One region of the Microvirgula curvata genome, then DNA from elsewhere that is predicted to be linked to it. Evidence: predicted binding sites of a transcription regulator. Region 1 holds the regulator's gene; each other region holds the start of a gene.
The links. Region 1 encodes sigma-54, which starts transcription at its own class of promoters, with help from an activator protein. Its sites were predicted from a motif close to CTGGCACGCTTCATGCTT; they were not measured.

Region 1 (7,777 bases):
CCGGGGCGAACCATTCGTCGCGACCATAGACCGCCAGCTGGCCGTCTGCGGCGTGAAAGCGGGCGGCAAGGTCGCGCTGGACCCCGGCCGGGCGGGACGGCAGGGTCCAGCCCATTTCCTGCCGGGCGACGATCTGTGCCGCCTGTGAATACAGCAGCCGGACGTGGACGCCAGCCTGCAGCAGGGTGTCGAGCAGGCGCAGCCCGTACGGCAGGCCGGAGGCACCGGTCAGGGCCAGAGTAACAGTGGCGGGAGGGGTCATTGGGGGCGTGAAGCGAGCAGTCGGGTGGTCATGATACCGTTCAGCGTGCCGGTGACGAAGGCGGCGGCGGCAAACAGCGGGACGAAATAGCCGAGGCCGTTGCTCGGAATCAGCCAGAGTCTGGCCAGCAGCAGCTGGCCGCCGATATGGCAGAACGCGGCAATCAGCGACAGGGTGACCGGGCCGAACAGGCGGCGGGGCAGGCGATGGGCGAGCGCCAGCCCGAGCAGGCTGGCCGCCCCCCCGGCCGCGCTGAGGAAGAAGCCCGGGGTGAACAGGCTGCCGAGCAGCAGCGCGGCAGCGAAAATGCGCAGGACGCTGACAGCGATGGCGGCGCGCAGGCCGAGCCGTTCCAGTGCCAGCAGGGTGACAATATTGGCAAAACCGGGCTTGATGCCGGGCAGCGGCGTCGGGATGCCGGCGTCGAACAGCGCCAGCACGATGGCCAGCGCGGCCAGCCGCGCCAGACGACGATCGGCCGGCAGGGCGTGCAGCTCGATGACGCGCTCAGTAGCCAAGGCTGTCGTACTCCTGTTGCCGGCGCAGGACTTCAATGCTGGTCCGGTTCGGCAGGCAGATCGCCATTTCGCCAGGGCGGGACAGCCAGCCGTGGCGCACGCAGTACTGGCGCGGGCTGGGATCGGTGGCGATGCGGGCACGCCCGTTGCGGACTTCGACCACGGTGGTGCCAAGCGGGCCGGGCACTGACAGGGTGCGGTTCAGCCGCAACGGCAGGTCTTCGACCACCCGGCCGTCGGCGCGCACGCGCAGGGTCTCGCCGATGCCGTCACGCCAGAAGTGCAGGGCGCTGGCGACGACCAGCGCCGCGCCGAGCAGCAGCGCAAGCGCGTCGCCGGCGCGGAGTGGAATCATGCTTCGTCGAGTTCGCGATGGCGGACCAGTACCGTCTGCTCGCCCTGGCGCAGGCGGGCGGCGAGGCGTTCGCCGAGATAGACCGAGCGGTGCTGGCCGCCGGTGCAGCCGATGGCGACGGTCAGGTAATTGCGGTTGTCGAGACGGAAGGCCGGCAGCCAGCGTTCGATCAGCCCGGCGATGTCGTCCTCCATCTGGCCGACTTGCGGCTCGGCGGCAAGAAAGGCAGCTACCGGGGCATCGCGGCCGGTCATCGGCCGCAGCTCCGGGTCGTAGTACGGGTTTGGCAGACAGCGGGTATCGAACACGAAATCGGCGTCGAGCGGCACGCCATGCTTGAAGCCGAACGACTGGATGATCAGCACCAGCGAGCCGATGTCGAGCGACACGAAGGTACGCACATAACGGCGCAGCTGGTTGGCGGACAGGTCGCTGGTGTCGATGCGATGGCCGAGCTCGGCGACATCGCCCAGCATCTGCCGCTCCTGGGCCACGGATTCGGGAATGGTCAGCGCGCAGCCGGACAGCGGGTGGCGGCGGCGGGTTTCGGAAAAGCGGCGGATCAGGGTATCGGTCTGCGCGTCGAGGAACAGCACGCGGACGTCGTCACCGCTGGCGCGCAGCGTGTCCAGCGCCGCCGGCAGCGCACCGAGTGCGGCCGCGGAGCGGGTATCGACGCTGATGGCGACATGGTCGTAGCCGAACGGGCGCACCTGCTCGACCACGCTGGTCAGCAGGCTGGCCGGCAGGTTGTCGATGCAATAGAAACCGCTGTCCTCGAGCATGCGCAAGGCGATGCTCTTGCCCGAGCCGGACAGTCCGCTAATCAGGATCAGCTGCATTTTCCTGCTCCCTCAACATGCGCGTCTGCCGTTCGATGAAGTCGCGCGTGCTGTCGATGCCCCTGAGCTGGAGAATGTAATTGCGAACGGCGGTTTCGACCAGCACGCCCAGGTTGCGACCGGCAGCCACCGGAATGGTGACCTTGCGGATTTTGACGTTCAGGACTTCCTGCGTTTCCGACTGGATGGCCAGCCGGTCGATGTCCTGCATGATCTGGTCGGTGGCCTTGACCAGATGGATGATCAGTTTGAGGATCTTTTTCGGCCGGATGGCGGTTTCGCCAAACACCGTGCGGATATTGAGGATGCCGAGGCCGCGCACTTCAAGGAAATCGCGCAGCATGTCCGGGCAGCGTCCTTCCAGGGTTTCCGGGCCGATGCGGAACAGGTCGACCGCGTCGTCGGCCACCAGGCCGTGGCCGCGGGAAATCAGTTCCAGTGCCAGTTCGCTCTTGCCCATCGCGCTGTCGCCGGTAATCAGCACGCCGACCTCGAGCACGTCGAGGAACACGCCGTGCAGCACGGTGGACACCGCCAGGACTCGCGCCAGGTAGATGCGCATCACGTCCATCAGGTACGGCGAGGCCTGGCTCGAGGCGATCAGCGGCACGCGCTGGTGTTCGCAGGCGGCCTTCAGTGCGGCCGGAACCGGCTGGCCGTTGGCGACGATGATGGCCGACATCGGCAGCCGGAACAGCTGCTCCAGCGCTTCGCGGGCCGCGTCCTGTCCCAGCTGGTTCAGGTAGTCGCATTCGGCGACGCCGAGCACCTGCAGGCTGTTCGGGTGGATCAGGTTCAGGTGGCCGACCAGGGCCAGGGTTGGCCGCTGGTCGTCGGTGCCGATCAGGTTGTCGATGCCGGACGAGCCGGCGACCCAGTTCAGATTGAGTTTCTGCCGGTTGTCCTGATAAAGCTTCCTGACCGTGATGCTAGGCATGGCTGTCCTGCTGGGTGGTCAGAAGCTGGAACAGGGTCTGGGCATCCGGTGCGGCGGCCAGCGCTTCGCGCAGCTGGCGGCGGCTGAACATCTGTGCGAGTTCCGACAGTACCTGCAGATGCAGGTCGGTTGCCTGCTCGGGCACCAGCAGCACGAACAGCAGGCTGACCGGCTTGCCATCGGGCGAGTCGAACGGAATCGGGGATTTCAGGCGGATGAAGCAGCCGGCGACGTCCTTGAGCCCCTTGGCGCGACCGTGCGGGATGGCAACCCCGTGACCGAGTCCGGTGGAGCCGAGTTTTTCCCGGGCGAACAGGCTGTCGAAAACGGTGCTGCGGGCAATGCCGTAGGCGTTCTCGAACAGGATGCCGACATGCTCGAACACGCGTTTCTTGCTGCTGACGTCGAGATCGACGAGCAGGTGGTCGGTGCTGGGCAGGATCTTTGCGATCAGACTCATGGTCGTCAACGAGTACGAGTAATCAAAACGGGGCCATTCTAGCCGGTTACGGCGGGAGCGTCTGCCGCATTAGTGGGCACCCCGGCCGGTCTGCACCAGCAAAGGGCGGACCGGCAGCGGAATGCCTGTGCCGGCACCCCTCCGGGCGCGAGGGCCCGCAATCAAACGGGGGGACTGCCGTTTCCGGCAGTCCCCCCCTTTCAGTCAGGCCTGAGCCAGCGGCACGACGACCGCGGGCGCTTGCCCTTGTGAGTCTTCTTCAGGCTCAGGCTTCGGAGCCGGCGGACAGCTCCTGTGCCTTGTGCGCCTTGTCCGAGAAGTGATCCGTACTCTTCTCCTTGTGCTTCAGCACCTGTCTGTCCAGCTTGTCGGCAACCAGGTCAATGGCCGCATACATGTCGGCTGCGACTTCCTCGACGTGGATGTCCTTGCCCTTCAGGTGAACGTCGACCGTCACTTTCTGGTCGAGTTTCTCGACCGAGAGGGCGACGTTGACGGCAATGACGTTATCGACGTGGCGGGTGATGCGGTCGATTTTTTCCGACAGGTAGTCGCGCAGGCTCGGAGTGACTTCGAGATGGACGCCGGTGATGTTCAGGTTCATACCCTAACTCCTTCTGGTGGGCTGGCGTATCCATGTTGCTGGATACGCAGGGGGCGCGCCTTGACGCGCGTTAAATCGTTTTCCGCTGGTTTACCGGTGGTATCAGCAATGCCTCGCGATACTTGGCGACGGTGCGGCGGGCAACCTGGATGCCCTCGTCACCGAGCCGTTCGGCCAGCACGCTGTCCGACAGCGGTTTGTGCGGGTCTTCGTCGGCAATCAGCTTGCGCAACCGCGCCTTGATGGCGGTTGCCGAGCATTCGCCGCCGGAATCGGTGTCCAGCGCCGTGCCGAAGAAGTACTTGAGTTCGAACACGCCACGCGGACAGATCAGATACTTGCTGCTGGTCACGCGGGAGATGGTCGACTCGTGCAATCCCAATTCGTCGGCGACGTCGCGCAGCACCATGGGGCGCATTGCGACTTCACCCTGATCAAAGAACGCCTGCTGTCGCTCGACGATGACCTGCGACACCCTGAGTATAGTGTCGGCCCGCTGTTCGATGTTGCGGATCAGCCACTTGGCTTCCTGCAGCCGGCCGGACAATTGTCCGGCCTCGCCGCGGTGCCGGCTGAGCATCTGCGCGTACAGCTGATTTACTTTCAATTTGGGCTGAGTCGCAGGATTCAAGAGGGGCAGCCAGATTCCGTTGCGATCGCGACGGACCAGCACGTCGGCCATCACGTAGTGGGTGTCGCCGCTGCCGAAACCGGCGGCCGGACGCGGGTTCAGCGAGGCGATCAGCGCCTGGGCCTGCCGGATCGATTCGTCGTCGGCACCGGTGGCGCGGCGCAGCCGGGTGAAGTCGCGGTTGGCGAGCAGCGGCAGGTGGTGGCGGACGATGTCCTGCGCCAGCGGCCTGGCCGGCGACTCGGGCCGGGCCGCCAGTTGCAGCAGCAGCGATTCGGTCAGATCGCGCGAGGCGACACCGGCCGGCTCGAACTGCTGGACCAGGGTCAGCGCCACGGTCAGCTCGTCGGGATCGATCTCCAGTTCCGCCGGCAGATGGACGGCAAGCTCTTCCAGCGGGCAGGGCAGGTAGCCGTCGTCGTCCAGTTCCTCGATGATGACCATCGCCATTGCCCGGTCGCGGACCGACAGCGGCAGCTCGGCCAGCTGCGCCAGCAGATGCTCGCGCAGCGTGGTGGCCCGGGTCAGGTTCTGGTGCGGGTCCCAGTCGTCGTCTTCGTCGCTGCCGTTGCGGCCGTAGCTGGACCAGTCGTTGACCAGGTTCAGGTCGGTGGCGCTGTCGTCGTTGCCGCCGGCCCCGTCCTGCTGCTGCGGTGGCTCGCGCGGCTCGTCATGGCCGTTGATGGCAATCTCGCCGGCATCGCTGACTTCCGCGCCGTTTTCGTCACGGCCCTCGTCGCGCTCCAGCAGCGGATTGTCGGCGATGAACTGTTCCACTTCCTGTTGCAAGTCCAGCGTCGAGAGCTGCAGCAGCCGGATCGACTGTTGCAGTTGGGGCGTAAGGGTCAGTTGCTGACCCAGCTTGAGCTGGAGGCTTTGCTTCATGGCCGCTGTCTAGAGGTGGAAATGCTCGCCCAGGTAGACGCGGCGGACATTTTCGTCCTCGACCAGCGCCTGGGGCTTGCCGGCGGCAAGTACGCTGCCGGCATTGATAATGTAAGCCCGATCGCAGATGCGCAGGGTTTCGCGAACATTGTGATCGGTGATCAGTACGCCGATGCCGCGCTCCTTCAGGTAGGAGATGATCTTCTGGATATCGATGACGGCAATCGGGTCAACGCCGGCAAACGGTTCGTCCAGCAGGATGAAACGCGGGCGCATGGCCAGCGCGCGGGCGATTTCCACCCGGCGGCGCTCGCCGCCGGACAGCGACAGCGCCGGGTTGTCGCGCAGGTGGGCGATGTTCAGATCGTCGAGCAGCAGCTCCAGTTCTTCCTGGATCTTCGCCCCTTTCAGTCCGGTCAGCTCGAGCACGGCGAGAATGTTTTCCTCGACCGTGAGCTTGCGGAAGATCGAGGCTTCCTGCGGCAGATAGCCGATGCCGAGCCGGGCACGCTGGTGGATGGCCAGATGGCTGGCATCGATATCGTCGATATGGATGTCGCCGGCATCGGCCGGCACCAGGCCGACGATCATGTAGAAACTGGTGGTCTTGCCGGCACCATTCGGACCGAGCAGACCGACGACCTCACCGCTGTTGATTTCCAGCGAGACATCCTGGACCACCGTGCGCTTCTTGTAGCGCTTCTGCAGGTGGCGGACGCTGAGGCGACTGGTGGCTTGCGTCATTTATTGGCGCCTTCCTTCTTTTCACGCGGCTGGATCACCACGGTGACACGGCCCTTGCCGCCCTTCATTGCCTGGCCATGGGCATCGCTGCGGGTGCCGGTGGCCTGGAATTGCTGGGTCTTGCCGTCGTAGATGATCACATTGCCGGTGACGACGTCGCCACCGCGCTGAACTCTGCCGTTGTCATAGATTGTAACCAGTTGCTTGGCGTTGTCGTAGTCAATGCGCTGGCCCTTGCCGTTGATCCACTCGACCTTGCCGTCGCTGTCAGGGTCGAGGCGCTGGCGGAAGGTGGCCGGGTTGCCGATGGCGGTGCCGTACTGGTTGCCGGCCTTGTCCTGGTTCACCGTCAGTTTGGCGGCGGTCAGCTTCGATGTGCCCTGGGTCAGGATCACATTGCCTTCGTAGACGGTCACGCCCTTCTGCTGGTCGAGACTGGCCTGGTCGGCTTCGATATTGATCGGTTTGCTGCGGTCGGCCTTTTCGGCATGGGCGGCGAGGGCGCTGCAGACGATCAGGGCACCTGCGGCGAGGCGGAAGGAATTATTCGGATTTCGGCGGAGCATAAGTCATCCTGACGCGCGATTTGAGTTTGTATTGTTGGGTGGCATCGGCGTAGTGGAAACCCACCGAGTCAATGCGGTTGCCGCCTTCGACGTAGATTGCCGGCGCCAGGGTGTCGGCGGTGCGCTTGCGCGTATCGACGGTCAAGCGGGTGGTGTCCAGCGTGGCCGGCAGCGGATGCTGCGCCGAAGGCTCTCGCCGGGCGCGGACCTTGCCGTCGAGGAAGGCGATGCCGGTATCGTTGTTGTACAGGCCGCTGGTGGTAAAGATCGACAGATCCTTCCGTCCCAGGCTGTACTGTTCCAGCGTCGAGTCGGTAAAGAATACCCGCTTGTCTTCCGGATATTGCCACATGGATTTGCCGAAGGCGTGGCGGTCGATGCGGCCATTGGCGTCGAAGCTGGTGCCGACAAAGTCGGACGCCATGTACTCGACCGTACCGCGGTTGACCGGGTCGCGGCCGGCCGGCAGCATCGACAGCAGGTATTCCAGCCACAGCGTCAGCAGGATCAGGATCACGGCCAGCAGCAGCGGGAACAGGCGCGAGGCATTGCGGAGTGCGAACATGGCTCAGTCTTCCAGGTACGGCGCGAGCGCCGCGTCCAGCGTGCCCTGGGCCTGCATGATCAGTTCACAGACTTCGCGCACCGCGCCGTGGCCGCCATGGCGACCGGTCACGTAGTGGGCGTGGCTGCGCACGATATCGGGCGCGGCCGGCACCGCGACAGCGAAGCCGACCTGGCGCATGACCGGCAGGTCGACCACGTCGTCACCGACATAGGCACAGGCGGCCGCGTCGAGCCCGGTTCTGGCCAGCAGATCGGCGAATGCGGCGCGCTTGCCTTCCGACCCCATGTACAGGTGATCAATGCCGAGCGCGCGCGCGCGATGCTCGGTGGCGCCGGAGGCGCGGCCGGTGATGATGGCAAGGGCGACGCCGCTTTTCTGCAGCATCTTCAGGCCGTGGCCGTCGAG
Region 2 (7,777 bases), on a different contig from region 1:
GCGGCCAGGGTGGCCCGGGTTTCCGAGCGGGTATCCAGCATGGCCCCTTCGGTCAGTTCCAGCCGCAGGTCGCAGGCCGACAGTCCGTGGCGGCGCAGGGTGTCGCTGACCAGCTCGACCAGCTTGATGCTGCGGAAGTGCCGTGGCGACAGATTGACCGAGACCGACGGCACGGGCAGACGCAGGCGACGCCAGTGCGACAACTGGCTGCAGGCCTCGTCCAGCGCCCATTCGCCCAGTGCGTCGCCGAGCCCGCATTCCTCTGCCAGCGGCACGAATTGCGCCGGCGAAATGGTCCCGTGGGCCGGATGCTGCCAGCGCGCCAGCGCTTCCACCCCGTACAGCGAGCCATCGCCGAGCCGGACCTGGGGCTGGTAGTGCAGGGTCAGCTGGCGGGTGCTGATGGCCACGCGCAGTGCGGTTTCCAGCGTCAGCCGGTCCTGGGCACGGCGGTTCAGGTCATGACTGAAGAAGCGGAAGGTGCCGCGTCCGGCCGATTTGGCCTGGTACATGGCCATGTCGGCATGCTTGAACAGGGTGTCGATATCGTCGCCATCATGCGGAAACAGGCTGATGCCGATGCTGACCGACGTCGTGATGGTATGGTCGTCGATACGGACCGGTTCGACCATGCAGGCCAGCAGGCGCTCAACCTCGCTGCCGGCCCGTTCGGCGCCGCAGTCGGGCAGGACCAGCACGAACTCGTCACCGCCGAAGCGGCCGAGAATCCAGTCCTGTTGCGCGTGCTGTTTCAGCCGCTGGGCGACGACCTGCAGCAGGCGATCGCCGATCGGGTGGCCCAGCGAGTCGTTGATGTGCTTGAAGCGGTCCAGATCGAGAAACAGGAACGCCATCTGCGAGCCGCGTTCACGGGTCCGGGCAATGGCCTGATCCAGTTTCTCGCGCAGGAACCAGCGGTTCGGCAGGCCGGTCAGTTCGTCGTACAGCGCCAGGGTCAGGATGCGTGCATTGGCTTCCTCGCGCTCCAGCGCCAGCGCGTACAGGTAGACGCAGGCATCGATGATGCGATGCTGGAACTGCGAAGGCCGCGCCTGCTTGCGGTAGTACAGGGCGAAGGTGCCGACCACCCGTCCGTCGCGCGCCTTGATCGGAATCGACCAGCATGCCTGCAGCCCCAGCGGCAGGGCCAGGTGCTTGTAATCGGCCCACAGCGGATCGGTGTCGATCTGCGACACGATGACCGGGGTGCCACGAAAGGCGGCCGTGCCGCAGGAGCCGACATTCGGGCCGATCGGCAGACCGTCGAGCAGTTGTATATAGCTGTCCGGCAGGCTGGGTGCGGCCAGCGGGCGGATACAGCCTTCCTTGTCGATGCGTACCACCGAGGCGATCACGTCCGGTGCAATGCGCTCGACCTGCAGGCAGATGCGCTCGGCCACTTCGCTGACCGGCAGCCCGCAGGCCACGGCTTCCAGGATGCTGTCCTGCAGCAGCTGCAGTTGCTTGGTTTCCGAAATATTGGTCAGTACCGAGATCGAATGCTGCAGGCGGCCATCCTTGCCGATGGTCGGATTGACCACGGTCGAGACCCAGGTGGCATCGCCCTGCTTGCCGTACAGCAGCAGTTCTTCATAGATGCTCTCCGGGCGCAGGGCAGCCTGACTGACCCGTTCCAGCGTTTCCCGGTCGGTTTCCGGGCCGGCGAGCACATGGGCCGGCCGCTTGCCGCGCACTTCTTCCAGCTGGTAGCCGAACAGCGTGGTGAAACCGCGGTTCACGAACTGGATCTGCATGTTCCCGTCGCAGATGATGACCGCGTTGTCGGTTTCATGGGCAACCAGGGACAGCAGGTGACGTTCTTCGCGCAGTTGCACGTCGGCACTGACGTCGCGGATGAAAGCGGTATAGGTGATTTTCTTGCCGAGCCGGACCTTGGACAGCGACATGCTGCCCCAGAACGTGGAGCCGTCCTTGCGTTCGATGCGGATTTCGCGCCGGGTGCCGACAATGCGGTCGACACCGGTATCCCGGTTGCGGTTGATCAGCGAATCGTGGACCGGGCGGATGTCGGACGGTACCAGCAGACTGACGTTCCGGCCCAGCACCTCGTCGCGACGGTAACCCCAAAGCTTTTCAGCCGCCGCGTTGAAGAAGGTGATCCGGTTTCGGCTGTCAATGCTGACCACGGCATCGATGGCCTGCGCCAGCGCCTGCAGTTCGGCCGAGGCCAGGGCGCCGCGCCTGAGCTTGCCTGCCAGTTTGACTAAGGGGGTGAACACGTTTGCGTCTCCGGGACCGAGCTTGTCTGTTCGTTATTTCGGCCTGCGTGACAGGCCCCGTGTCGAAGGGGAGGGCGTTCCTTCGCGATCGGGCCTGCTGTCCGGGCCGGTGCGTCTCTGCCCATGCACATCATATCGACATTTGCTATCTGGGTATTTAGCGATATTTGTTATTTCAGCCGAATTCCGCCTGGTGGAAAAAACCGGGCCGGCCAGCATGAAAGCGCTCATTGAGCACTAATTGCTGTCGGGCAAAATGACACGAATACTGTTGTTTGCGACCTGCCCAGCCATGAGCTCGAGCCCGACTGTTTTCCGCTCCCCCATTGCCGCCATCCCTTCCCCCGTCCGCGACACATGGCGGACGGGCGGCTGGCTCACGCTGTCCTGGCCGCTGGCCATCGGGCTGCTGTGCGCCCTGCTGGTCTGCCTGTTGCCCGGCACGCTTGGCCATACCCCCTGGAAACAGGACGAGGCCTACAGCTTCGGCATCATTCAGCATATGGTCGAAAGCGGGCAATTGCTGGTGCCGACCAATGCCGGCCAGCCGTTTCTGGAAAAACCGCCGCTGTATTACTGGACGGCAACGCTGTTTGCCCACTGGCTTCGACCCGTCCTGCCACTGCATGACGCCGCACGGCTGGCCAGCGCCTTTTACACCGGGCTGGCGGCGGTCTTTGCCACGCTGTTTGCCCGGGCCTCGTTTGCTGCGGCACGACTGACTGACCGGTGGGTGCTGATGACGCTGGCGCTGTATCTCGGCTCGGTCGGCATGATCAAGCACGTGCACGACCTGTTTACCGATGTTGCGCTGTGCGCCGGCGTGATGCGGTCTGGCTGGGGCTGGGGGTCGGCATGGCCGCGATGAGCAAGGGGCTGTTCATTCCGGCGATCTTTGCCCTGAGCAGCGTGCTGCTGCCGGTGCTGCTGCCCGCTTGCCGGACACGGCGCTATCTGAACCGATTGCTGCCAGACTGGTAGTACTGCCGCTAGCTGCTGGCCGAAACCCGGGGCGCGCCGATGCCGCTACCATCGGGCTGGGCGCTGTTCTGGCGAGGCAGTCAGGAGGGTGACACGTCGGAACACCTGACCCTGTTCGAGCGCGCCGCGCACTGACTGCAGGCGCCGCGCGCAGGTCAGGCCCGGCTGCCATCTATGATGATCTGACAGCGTCTTCCCGTGCGTAACCGCCGTGCTGGCACGGCATTTGCGTCTGCGTGGAGCGTACGCCGCACCCCTGCGGCGAATCAGACACGGGAGCAGCCATGCACGCGCTTACCTTGCCGGCACCGGCGCATTACGACGAAATGCTGCTTGCCTCGGGCGCCGTGCGCCCGCACTACCAGCCGTTTGCCGACTGGCTGCATGCGCATACGCCGCAGTGGCTGGCGGACAAGCATGCCGAAGCCGATCTGTTGTTCCACAAGGCCGGGATCACCTTTGCCGTTTACGGCGACGAAGCCGGCGCCGAGCGGCTGATCCCGTTCGACACCGTGCCGCGCATCGTGCCGGCCGACGAGTGGCGGATGCTGGAAGCCGGCCTGCGCCAGCGGGTCAGTGCGCTGAACCGCTTTCTGTACGACATCTATCACGACCATGACATCGTTCGCGCCGGGCTGATTCCGGCCGAGCAGGTGTTTGCCAATGCCCAGTACCAGCCGGCGATGCAGGGGCTGGACCTGCCGCACGACATCTATACCCATATCGCCGGGGTGGACCTGATCCGTCACGCCGACGGTGGCTACTACGTGCTGGAAGACAATCTGCGCGTGCCGTCCGGCGTCAGCTACATGCTGGAAAACCGCAAGATGATGATGCGGCTGTTCCCGGAGCTGTTCGCCCGCTATCCGGTCGCCCCGGTCGAGCACTATCCGACCCTGCTGCTGAACACGCTGCGCCATGCAAGCCAGGTCGAGGCGCCGACGGTGGTGGTGCTGACGCCGGGGCCGTACAACTCGGCCTACTTCGAGCATGCGTTCCTGGCCCAGCAGATGGGGGTTGAGCTGGTCGAGGGCCAGGACCTGTTCGTCAACGACGACGGCGTGTTCATGCGCACCACGGCGGGGCCGCAGCGGGTCGACGTGATCTACCGTCGCATCGACGACGCCTTTCTCGACCCGCTGGCCTTCCGCAGTGACTCGATGCTTGGCGTGCCGGGACTGCTGTCCGCCTATCGTCAGGGCACGGTGATCCTGGCCAATGCGATCGGCACCGGGGTGGCCGACGACAAGTCGATCTATCCGTTCGTGCCGGACATGATCCGCTTCTACCTTGGCGAGGAGCCGATTCTGTACAACGTGCCGACCTGGCAGTGCCGGCGTGCGGAAGACCTGTCACACGTGCTGGCCCACCTGCCCGAGCTGGTCGTGAAGGAAGTCCATGGTGCCGGCGGCTACGGCATGCTGGTCGGCCCGGCGGCCAGCCGGCAGGAAATCGACGATTTCCGCCGCCGGATAGAAGCCGCACCGGCCAATTACATTGCCCAGCCGACGCTGTGCCTGTCGAGTTGCCCGACCTTTGTCGACAGCGGCATCGCGCCACGCCATATCGACCTGCGACCGTTCGTGCTGACCGGCCGCGAGATTTCGATGGTGGCCGGCGGGCTGACCCGGGTCGCGCTGAAGGCCGGTTCGCTGGTGGTGAACTCGTCACAGGGCGGCGGCACCAAGGACACCTGGGTGCTGGAATCCGGCCCCTCCCTCTAAAGACTACGGAACCGATCCCATGCTCTCGCGCACTGCTGCCCAGCTCTACTGGATGAGCCGATACCTGGAGCGCGCCGAAAATCTGGTGCGCATGCTTGATGTCACCCACTCGCTGTCGCTGCTGCCGCAATCGCGCGGCAGCGGCATCGAACTGAATGCGCCGCTGGTGGTGACCGGCTCGCTGCAGGCCTTCGAGGCCAAGCAGGTTCAACTGGACGTCGAACGGCTGTTCGACTTCATGGCGCTGGATCTGGACAACCCGTCCTCGGTGCTCAGCTGCATCAAGGCCGCGCGCGAAAACGCCCATGCGGTGCGTGGCCAGATCACGGCGGAAATGTGGGAGGCGATCAATGCCACCTGGCTCGAAGGCCGTACGCTGCCCGCGCGCGGCGTGCCGAACGTGTCGTCGTTTTTCGACTGGGTGAAGGAGCGCTCGCACCTGTTCCGCGGCGCGACGCACGGCACCCTGCAGCGCAATGACGCCTTCTGCTTTATCCGTCTCGGCATCTTTATCGAGCGAGCCGACAATACTGCGCGGCTGCTGGACGTGAAGTCGCATCTGGTGGCCGAAGCCGCCGAGGACAGCGCACCGGACTTCTACGCCTGGAGTGCGCTGCTGCGTTCGCTGTCGGCGTTCGAGGCCTATCACGCTGCCTATCGCGACAGCCTGGATGCACGGCGGGTGACCGAACTGCTGATCCTGCGTCCGGACGTGCCGCGTTCGCTGCGCGCCTGCTATGCCGAAATCTGGTCCAACCTGGCCGAGGTCAGGGGCGGGCAGGGCGGGGAAGATGCCGGCCGCATTGCCAAGCAACTGGCCGGGCAACTGGCGATCAGCCTCGAGTACGGGGCGGTTGACGAGATCCTGGCCGAGGGACTGCACGAATGGCTGACCGGTTTCCTGGCGCGTTCGGCCGAACTCGGCGAAGCGATCCAGACCGCCTATCTGGAAGCCGGCTGATGCGCGGCCGCGCACGCCGCTCCGATTCCTTTTCTGCCGGGAGCCCGTCATGAAGCTGGCCATCGAACACGACACGATTTACCGCTACGACCACCCGGTCCGGCGCAGCATCCAGTATCTGCGGCTGACGCCGCGCTCCTCGGCGCGCGTGCGCGTACTCGACTGGCGGCTGGAGCTGCCGGCGCGGGCGAAAGCGGGGACCGATGCCTACGGCAATACGCTGCATGTGCTGACGCTCGACGTGCCGCATGTCGACATCCACCTGCGCGCGGTCGGCACGGTGGAGACCGACGATCGCGAGGCGGATGTCGAAACCGACAACCGGTTGCCGCCCGAGGTGTTCCTGCGCGATACGCCGCTGAGCCTTGCCGATGCCGCGCTGTCCGGTTTCGCCGCCGGATTTGCCGGTGCGGTGATGGCCGATCGCCGCCGGGGCTTCGAGCACCTGATGGTGGCGCTGGCGGAGCACATGCCGTATACGCCGGGCGTGACCCATGCGGCCACTTCGGCGGCAGAAGCGTTCGCCGGCCGGCTGGGCGTGTGCCAGGACCACAGCCACGCGATGATTGCCTGCGCGCGCCGGCTCGGCGTGCCGGCGCGTTACGTCAGCGGCTATCTGGCCACCGATATCGAGCATGTCGCCAGCCATGCCTGGGCCGAGCTGTGGATGGACGGCGGCTGGCTGGGCTACGACGCCAGCAATCTGTGCCTGGCTGCCGGCCGGCATGTGAAGCTGGCGGTCGGGCTCGACTATCTCGATGCCTGCCCGGTGCGCGGCATGCGGGTCGGCGGCGGCGATGAAATCATGCATATCGCGGCCCGGGTGGTGTCGTCGGCAGCAGATCAGTAAAAGCGCGTGGCAGACCGGAGCCGACAGGCTACAGTGATGCCCTCCAAACGATTTTCCTGTACACGATCGCCATGACTTATTGCGTAGCCATGCGGCTGGAAGCCGGCCTGCTGTTTGCCTCGGATTCGCGGACCAATGCGGGTATCGACCACATTTCCACCTTCCGCAAGATGACCGTGTTCGAGGCGCCCGGCGAGCGCCTGCTGGTGCTGCTGAACTCGGGCAATCTGGCGACTACCCAGAGCGTGATCAGCCTGCTGCGCCAGCGGCTGGGCCATGACGGGCCGAACCTGATGAACGTGGCATCGATGTATGACGCGGCCAGCCTGCTGGGCAGCACCATCCGGGAGGTCATGGCGCGCGACAGTACCGGGCATGCCACGCTGGACCAGGGCGTCGACTATGGTGGCAGTTTCCTGATCGGCGGGCAGATCCGGGGTGAGGTCACGCGCCTGTTTCAGGTTTACCCGCAGGGCAATTTCATCGAGGCCAGCGAGGACACGCCCTATTTCCAGATTGGCGAGGCCAAGTACGGCAAGCCGATCATCGACCGGGTGCTGCACTACCGCACGCCGCTGGCAGAAGCCGCCAAATGTACGCTGATCTCGTTCGATTCGACCGTGCGCAGCAACCTGTCGGTCGGGCTGCCGATCGACATGCTGATCTACCGCACCGACTCGTTCGCGCCGGCGGTTCCCCATCGCATCGGCGAAGACGACCCGTATTTCCACCAGTTGAGCCGGGGCTGGGGAGAAGGCCTGCGCCAGGTGTTTGGCGGCCTGCCGGATGCGGACTGGTTCGACTGAGCCGGCCACCTGGCCCGGATGAAAAAACCGCCGCGAGGGCTGCTCGCGGCGGTTTTTTCATTGTTGTACCGTCATTCCCACGGCGGTACCGACGCGTCTCCGGCCGGTGCCGCTGCCGGCGTGACGGCCGGCGCCGGCCGTGCCGGTGCTGGCGCCGGTGACGATTCGCCATCGACCGGCAGTTCACCGCCGAGCGCCTCGATCAGCTCGCCGAT
Region 3 (7,777 bases), on a different contig from region 1:
GCGACCCCGGCTGCGGGTGCAGGACAGACAGGATGGGCAGGGACATCAGGAATAAAAGGATGGCGCGGGCGGCTGCTGGTTCAGCGCCCAGTCTCCGAGTTCGCGGAGCTTGTAGTCTACGGGATCGTGCAGGGTCTGCGTTCGCAGATTGCGCCAGTGGCGATCCAGCCGCAGCGCGGCATGGGTGGCACGCGCGCCGGTGACTTCGAACAGCCGGGTGCAGACATCCAGCCCGATCCGCGTCGCCGCCACCTTGGCACTGGCGATGCTGACCGCCAGCCGGCCGCGCTCGTCCGCCGTCAGGGCGTCGCCGCACGCCCAGGCATCGTCCAGCATCCGCGCCGCACGTTCGACCAGTGCACGCACGCTTTCCAGGCCAAGCCAGAACTCGCCGTAGTGATTGAGCACGTACGGGTCTTCGCCAACCGTCGCCGCCGCGGAGCGATGCCATGGTCGCGCCTCGTGCAGCGAGAAATGCCGCGCCTCGTCGAATGCGCCCTCGGCGATGCCGAGATAGACGCAGGTCAGGGTCAGCTGGGCAATCAGCGGCCGCAGGCACGAGAACGGCGTGGTCAGCGGACCGGGGTCGGCCAGGATCTCGCTGTTCTCCACCCTCACCTGCTCGAACTGCACCGTGCCGCTGTCGGTCTGGCGCTGGCCGATGCTGTCCCAGTCATCCAGCAGGGTGATGCCGCTGCGCGCGGTCGGCACGGCGGCAATCAGCAGCCGCTGGTCATCGGCATGCCGCGCCGACACGATCAGCATTTCCGAGTCCAGTGCGCCGGAGCAGAAGCGCTTCTGCCCGGCAAACAGGTAGTGGCCCGGCCGCGGCCGGGCCTGGGTGCGCGGATCGAGCGGGTTCAGCGCATTGCCCCAGAACCACTGCCGCCGCGCGGTATGCTCGAACCACGGCTGCCACTGCGCCGGCCCGGCGAACAGGCGCACGGTCGCCAGCATCAGATGCTGGAAACCGAACACATGGGCGATCGACGCATCGACGCGGGCAAAGCGGCGCACGATGGTCAGCATCTCGCTCCAGCTGGCCCCCAGCCCGCCGAACTCGCGCGGGATGGCCAGCGTCAGCAGCCCGCTGCGCCGCAATGCATCGCGCTCGGCCTTCGGTGTGCCACCCGCCTGGTCGCGCGCCACGGCCGTGGCGGCGAAGCGCTGCGCCAGTTCATCGGCAATGGCGAAGATATCGTCGTGACGCGGGCGGGCACGCCCGGCGATCGGCGGGGCCAGGGTATTCAGCATCGGCGTCTCCGTCAGGCTGCAGGGCGTTCGCGCATCGGCACGATGTCGTTGGCAATCATTTCCCCGAACGGGCCGGTCAGGTTGCCGCTGCTGGCCACGCGCTCACGCAGCCCCAGCGGCAGCAGCGGAAACACCAGTTCGGCGAAGCGGTACGCTTCCTCCAGGTGCGGGTAACCGGAGAAAATGAAGCTGTCGATGCCGAGCGCCGCGTATTCGAGAATGCGTGCCGCCACGGTTTCCGGATCGCCGACCAGCGCCGTGCCGGCGCCACCGCGGACCAGCCCGACGCCGGCCCACAGGTTCGGCGCAATTTCCAGCTGGTCGCGGCGGCCGCCATGCAGTTGCGACATGCGCCGCTGCCCTTCCGAATCGAAGCGCGAGAACGACTGCTGTGCGGCGGCGATCGTCTCGTCCGACACCTGCTCGATCAGCTTGTCGGCGGCGGCCCAGGCTTCGGCGGCCGTCTCGCGCACAATGACGTGCAGGCGGATGCCGAAGCGCACCTCGCGCCCGAGCCGCCGGGCGCGGGCGCGCACGTCGGCGATTTTCTCCGCCACCGCCTGCGGCGGCTCGCCCCAGCTCAGGTACACGTCGACCTGCTCGGCGGCCAGGTCGTGCGCCGCATCCGACGAGCCGCCAAAGTACAGCGGCGGGTACGGCTGCTGCAGCGGCGGGTACAGCGCCCTGGCCTTTCTGACTTTCAGGTATTCCCCGTCATAGTCGACGCTTTCGCCCTGCAGCACGCGGCGCCAGATATGCAGGAATTCGCGCGCGGCCGCATAGCGCTGGCCATGGTCGAGAAACACGCCATCGCCCTGCGCTTCGTCAGGATCGCCGCCGGTCACGACATTGATCAGCAGCCGGCCACCGGACAGCCGGTCCAGCGTCGCCGCCATCCGCGCCGAAACCGTCGGCGAAATGATGCCGGGCCGGACGGCGACCAGATAACGCAGTTGCCGGGTCAGCGGCGCCAGTGCGGACGCCACCACCCAGGCATCCTCGCACGAGCGCCCGGTCGGGATCAGCACGCCGTAATAGCCCAGTTCGTCGGCTGCCTGGGCAATCTGTTTCAGATAGGCCAGCGTCACCGGGCGGGCGCCGTGCGACGTGCCCAGATAGTGGCCGTCGCCGTGGGTCGGTAAAAACCAGAAAACCTGCATGGTCGCTTTCTGTATCGGGGAAGTCGGGAACAAGGGTGAGGTCATTCAGGCCGCCAGCAGCTCGGCCGCCCCCCGGGCCTGCCTGGCCCGCAGCAGCGGCAGGGCCCGCTCGACCGCCAGGTCGATGCGCGCCTGCAGCGCCGGGCTGCTGACCCGGTAGTCGCTGAAGTCGGTTTCGGTGCCGTACACGCCGATCGGCAGCGTCAGCGACTGGAAGAAGCTGAACAGCGGCCGCAACTGGTGATCGATCACCAGCGCATGGCGGTCGCTGCCGCCGGTGGCGGCCAGCAGCACCGGGGTGTCGACCAGCGCGTTCTGGCCAACCAGATCGAAGAAGTGCTTGAACAGGCCCGGATAGGTGCCGCGGAACACCGGAGCGGCGACAATCAGGAAGTCGGCCGATTCGACGGCCGCAAACTGTCTGCGTACGGCCTCCGGCAGGGCCGATACCGAAAAGGCGCCGCCGAGTGCCTTGCCGATATCGCTGATTTCGATCACATCGATATCGACCGGCAGCCGCTCGGCAAAGCGCTCCAGCAGGGCTTCCACCAGGGCGGCGGTGCGGGACGGGCGCTGGAAGCTGCCGATGACGGCAGCGATTTTCAGTCTGTGTTGCATGGCATGAACTCCTGTTGGTGCAGCCATCGGCCCGTGGCCGTGGCGAGGGATGGGGTCAGTACGCGCCATGGCGCGGAGGCGGTGTGCCATTCAGGCAGTGGTCGCCGATCACGCGCGCCTGTTGTCGCGCGGGACGACCGGTGTCATGACGACGGGCGTCGCGCCAGTGCCGGTCCGGGCGGGCGGCATCCGCCAGCAGGCGGCGACCGGCCAGCTCGAACACGGCAGCGCCAGCCTGCGATGCCAGATCGGCGCACAGCACCCGCGCCGCCGTGACGGCCAGCGCGGCCGCATCATGAATGGTCTGGCCCGGCACGGCGGTCAGCGCATCGACCTGCAGTGCCGCGTCGTCGAGCAGCGCACCGGCAGCGGCCTGGCAGGCGCCGAGCCAGCCAAAGCGCGCCAGCCGCTGCGCATCATGGTCATGGCGCAAGACGGCGGCGCTGTCCGCCAGGGCGGCATCGGCGATGCCAAGGTCGATGGCAGCATGCAGCAGCTGGGCCAGCGGTCCGACCCGGCCCGGCGTGTCGAACACCACCCGGTACGGAATCACCGCCAGTGGCCCGACCTCGACCTCGTCGATCGCCACGCCGCCATCCGCTTCGACCCGCAGGCCGGCACTGCCGCGCGGGACAAAGGCCAGCAGCAGGTTGCCATCGCCGGATCTGACCGACAGCGCCACCCAGTCGGCCTGCGCCGCGCCGCCGGCATCGCACTTGCGTCCGTCGATGCGGTAGCGACCGTCAACGCAGTGAATGCGGGTTTCGATCCGGCAAACCTCGTCGACACCGGTTTCCGCCAGTGCGGCGGCAAAGCGTTCGCCGTCCAGCGCCCGCCGGAAAAACGCCTGTTTCTGCGGCTCGCTGCCGGTGGCGCGCAACACTTCGAGCACCGCGTAGTGGCTGTGCGCGATACGGGCCAGCGCCGGGTCCCCGGCCGCCAGCAGACGGATCAGCTGCGCCAGGGTGCCGCTGCCGACGCCACCACCGCCATACGCCTTCGGCACGGCCACGCCGCCCAGCCCACTGGCCCGGAACTGCGCCAGCGCGTCGGGGACACCGCCCTGCAGCCGCAATGCCAGTTGTCGCGCCGCATCGAGCGCCTGCGCGTCATCGGCGCGGGATGCCGTATCAGTCGATGGCGCCGGTCGACGGCGGCGGCGGGGTACGGGAGAAACGGTCATGAGGATTCCAGTCAGAAAGGGGCGCGGAGAGGCGCGGCAGACGGCAGGTCCAGCAGCCGTTCGCCAAGCTGGCGGCAACTGTCGGCGGATGGCGCGTACTGTGCATGGGCCCGGGCATCGCGCCAGCAGCGATCGCGGTCATCGCCATCGACAGCCGGGACCGGCCCGGCCAGCTCGAACAGCGCATCGACCGCACGCAGCGCGATATCGCCGCACAGCACCCGGGCCTGGAGCACCGCCACATCGGCGTCGTTGCCGGCATCCAGCGCGCGGGCAGCGTGGCGCAGCAGTGTCTGCGCCGCAGACAGCCGCACCTGCAGTTCGCCGATCGTCGCCAGCAGCGCATCGGTCTGCGCCCCCGGCCGGCACCGGGTGCCATCCAGTGCGGCCGCCGCCATGCCGGCGTCGATGGCAGCGGCATACAGCGCCACCGGCGATGGCGACCGGGCCGCCCCGTCGAGGTCGAACACCCACTTCGCCGCGACCGTGACCTGCGTCAGCCGCAGCGTGCCGCCAGCGACGGTGCGCAGCCCGACCGGCACCGCTTCATCCTCGATATCGAGGCCATGCGCGTTATGTGGCACCAGCGCCAGCCACGTCCGCTGCCGGGCGTCCCGGGCCGGCACCGCCAGCCACTCGGCAAAGCCGGCGCCGGCGACCTGGTGCAGCTCGCCGTTCAGACGCAGCGCGCCGCCGGAATCCGGTTCGCCATCGACAGTGCCGGCCGGCGCGGAGGCGAAATGCCGTCCCTGCAGCAATTCGCGGTACAGCAGGCGCTGTTGCGCCCCGCCCGCCGTCCGCAGCCGTTCCAGCGTGTCGACATGGGCGAGCAGGATGCGGGCAATCGACGGATCGGCCGCCGCCAGGGTGCGAAAGATCGCGGTCAGGGTCTGGCGCGATACCCCGGCACCGCCGTGCTCGCGCGGCACGGTCACCGCCCACAGCCCGGCGCGGGTCATGGCCGCCAGTTCGTCCCATGGCAGGCGCCGCTCGCGGTCGCGCACGGCAGCCCCCGGCGCGAATTGCGCGGCCAGGGTACGGGCGGTGTCCAGTGCTTCATCGTCGCTGCGGATCAGGTGCACGGCGATGTCGACGATCGGTTCGATGGCGCGGATGGTCATCAGGGGCTCCGGCAAGTTTCTGATAACTGTTCAGCAGCTTGCGTGCCAGAAACCCAACCTTCTGTTATATAAGCCTTTCCCCGTTCCGCGCGCCGATCTCTGTACGGATCCGGACAGTGCCACTGTCCGGATCCGTACAGCGGCATGGCCCCGATGCGGGAAATGCAGCAGCGCCGGTCGTCGGCAGACGGCCCGGTCTGCTATCGTTCGGTCTCGTTCCGGCATGCCGGCCCCACCTACCGGCCCTTGCGGCCTTCACCGGGAGACTCTCGCCCCATGGCTCAATACGATCTCGACCTGTTTGTCATCGGCGCCGGTTCCGGCGGGGTACGCGCGGCACGCGTCGCCAGTCAGCACGGCGCACGCGTCGCCATCGCCGAAGAGGCGAATTTCGGCGGCACCTGCGTCAACCGTGGCTGTGTGCCAAAGAAGCTGTTCGTGTATGCGAGCCGCTTTGCCGCCGAGTTCGAACAGGCCGCGGCCTATGGCTGGCAGCTGCCGAAGCCCGCCTTCGACTGGCCGACGCTGCTGCGGAACAAGGATGCCGAGATCGCGCGTCTGGAAAGCGTGTACCGCCGCAACCTCGACCAGGCCGGCGTCACCATCCATGCCGAACGTGCCGTACTGGAAGATGCGCACACCGTGCGTCTGAGCACCAGCGGCAAACGCCTGACCGCCGCCCATATCCTGATTGCCGTCGGTGGCCGGCCGCATGCCGGCCCGGCCTTCCCCGGCCAGGAACTGGCCATCACCTCGGACGAGGTGTTCCACCTGCAACAGTTGCCGCGTCGCATCCTGATTGTCGGCGGCGGCTATATCGCCATCGAATTCGCCGGCATCTTTGCCGGACTTGGCGTCAACACCGCACTGCTGCATCGCGGCCCGCACGTGCTGCGCGGCTTTGACGAGGAAATCCGCACCACGCTGGAAGACAGCTACCGCCAGCGCGGCATCCGCATGCTGCTGAACAACACGCTGGCCCGGCTGGAGAAAACCGCCGACGGACTGCGCGCCACCCTGGCTGACGGCAGCACGGTCGAGACCGATGTGGTCATGCTGTGCGTCGGCCGCCGCCCGTACACTGGCGAGCTCGGGCTGGACGCGGCCGGCGTGGCCACCGGAAAGAACGGGGAGATCCGGGTCGATGCGCAATCGTGCACCAATGTGCCGTCGATCCACGCAGTCGGCGACGTGACCGACCGCGTCAACCTGACCCCGGTCGCCATCCGCGAAGGCCAGGCCTTTGCCGACAGCGTGTTCGGTCAGCGACCGGCGACTGTCGATCACTCACTGGTACCCACGGCGGTGTTCTCGACCCCGGAAATCGGCACGGTCGGCCCGAGCGAGGAAGCCGCCCGCGAACGCTACCCGGCACTGAAGGTGTATCGCGCCCGCTTCCGGCCGATGAAAACCGCATTTGCCGCCAGCAACGAACCGATGCTGATGAAGCTGCTGGTCGACGGCGAAACCGACCGGGTGGTCGGCGCCCATGTGCTCGGCGAAGGCGGGGCGGAGATGATCCAGTTGCTGGCGGTATCGATCGGCATGGGCGCGACCAAGGCCGACCTCGACCGCACCATCGCACTGCACCCGTCCGCCGCCGAGGAATGGGTGACGATGCGCTGAGTATTCATTGAGTACTCATTGGCCTGCGTGAGCAACCCGGGGTTTTCCCGGTCCCGGCCATGAGGACACCGCCCCCCGGGATGACATCACGGCATGCTTGTGGTCAATCCGACGACCACTGCGCATACAGGCCGGCACGACGGAAGTTGTCACCGTGCTGCTGCGATGGCCCTCCCGGGCTTAACCGCAAATAGCTGCAATCATCTGCAGGCCGCTTTTCCCTGGTCCGGCGAAGGTCCCAATAACCATCCGTGGAAAGAACCCAGGCTTGTCCCCCTGTCTGACTGAGCTCCATCACCTCGGGAGTGGCAAGCCGGCAAGCTTTGAGCACTCGGGTCACAAGATGACGATCCGGTGACCGGCCTGCCTGCGCAAGAGCGGCCTCAAGGGTATGCACAGGGGTCTGCCACTGTTCTTGCTGCCCCTTTTCCTGTGACCCGACCCGGCAATCTCCGCAAACAAATGCGGTGCAGGGATGATCGTCATGAGGAATGAGCAATGCAGCAAAACACGCTCTTTCCTGGAACAACTTCGCCTGGCGAAGAGGTTGTCTGGCCTCCTGCATCATGCCGATGACGCGGTCAGCGGAAGGAGGGTGCTCAGGTAGCTGTTTCAACAAGGCGTCCAGCCAGATGGCATTGAACAAAGACGCATCGTTCCCCTTGCCCGAAGCATCCATGATGATGGCAAAAGTGTAGGCGTCACTGGCATATAGCCCCCCGGCATCACGGTTCTCATTTTGTTCTGTGCCCTTGACGCTGGCCCAGTGAAAACCGTACCGCCGGGCGCCATTCATGCGCCGCGGCCTTGAACGG

Region 2: ACYVG8_RS18915 (circularly permuted type 2 ATP-grasp protein) is a predicted target of sigma-54. The motif match lies at 3,436-3,453, and genes of this name have one in related genera.
Region 3: ACYVG8_RS02305 (acyl-CoA dehydrogenase family protein) is a predicted target of sigma-54. The motif match lies at 5,368-5,385, and genes of this name have one in related genera.

What each region holds. Positions count from the first base shown of each region.
Region 1 covers NZ_BAAGUB010000010.1:119,419-127,195, reverse strand. The annotation lists gene ACYVG8_RS05245 (flavin prenyltransferase UbiX) at 1-262, opposite strand, end outside; gene ACYVG8_RS05240 (Gx transporter family protein) at 259-780, opposite strand; gene ACYVG8_RS05235 (NusG domain II-containing protein) at 770-1,135, opposite strand; gene rapZ (RNase adapter RapZ) at 1,132-1,977, opposite strand; gene hprK (HPr(Ser) kinase/phosphatase) at 1,958-2,914, opposite strand; gene ptsN (PTS IIA-like nitrogen regulatory protein PtsN) at 2,907-3,374, opposite strand; gene hpf (ribosome hibernation-promoting factor, HPF/YfiA family) at 3,640-3,978, opposite strand; gene ACYVG8_RS05210 (RNA polymerase factor sigma-54) at 4,049-5,494, opposite strand; gene lptB (LPS export ABC transporter ATP-binding protein) at 5,504-6,238, opposite strand; gene lptA (lipopolysaccharide transport periplasmic protein LptA) at 6,235-6,804, opposite strand; gene lptC (LPS export ABC transporter periplasmic protein LptC) at 6,782-7,369, opposite strand; gene ACYVG8_RS05190 (KdsC family phosphatase) at 7,373-7,777, opposite strand, start outside.
Region 2 covers NZ_BAAGUB010000037.1:24,425-32,201, forward strand. The annotation lists gene ACYVG8_RS18905 (EAL domain-containing protein) at 1-2,240, opposite strand, end outside; gene ACYVG8_RS18910 (ArnT family glycosyltransferase) at 2,533-3,108, shown strand; gene ACYVG8_RS18915 (circularly permuted type 2 ATP-grasp protein) at 3,506-4,945, shown strand; gene ACYVG8_RS18920 (alpha-E domain-containing protein) at 4,965-5,906, shown strand; gene ACYVG8_RS18925 (transglutaminase family protein) at 5,956-6,756, shown strand; gene ACYVG8_RS18930 (proteasome-type protease) at 6,828-7,562, shown strand; gene ACYVG8_RS18935 (recombination-associated protein RdgC) at 7,634-7,777, opposite strand, start outside.
Region 3 covers NZ_BAAGUB010000004.1:30,429-38,205, forward strand. The annotation lists gene ACYVG8_RS02285 (acyl-CoA dehydrogenase family protein) at 46-1,254, opposite strand; gene ssuD (FMNH2-dependent alkanesulfonate monooxygenase) at 1,266-2,414, opposite strand; gene msuE (FMN reductase) at 2,460-3,032, opposite strand; gene ACYVG8_RS02300 (acyl-CoA dehydrogenase family protein) at 3,088-4,215, opposite strand; gene ACYVG8_RS02305 (acyl-CoA dehydrogenase family protein) at 4,227-5,336, opposite strand; gene gor (glutathione-disulfide reductase) at 5,613-6,962, shown strand; gene ACYVG8_RS02315 (hypothetical protein) at 7,066-7,758, opposite strand; gene ACYVG8_RS02320 (hypothetical protein) at 7,755-7,777, opposite strand, start outside.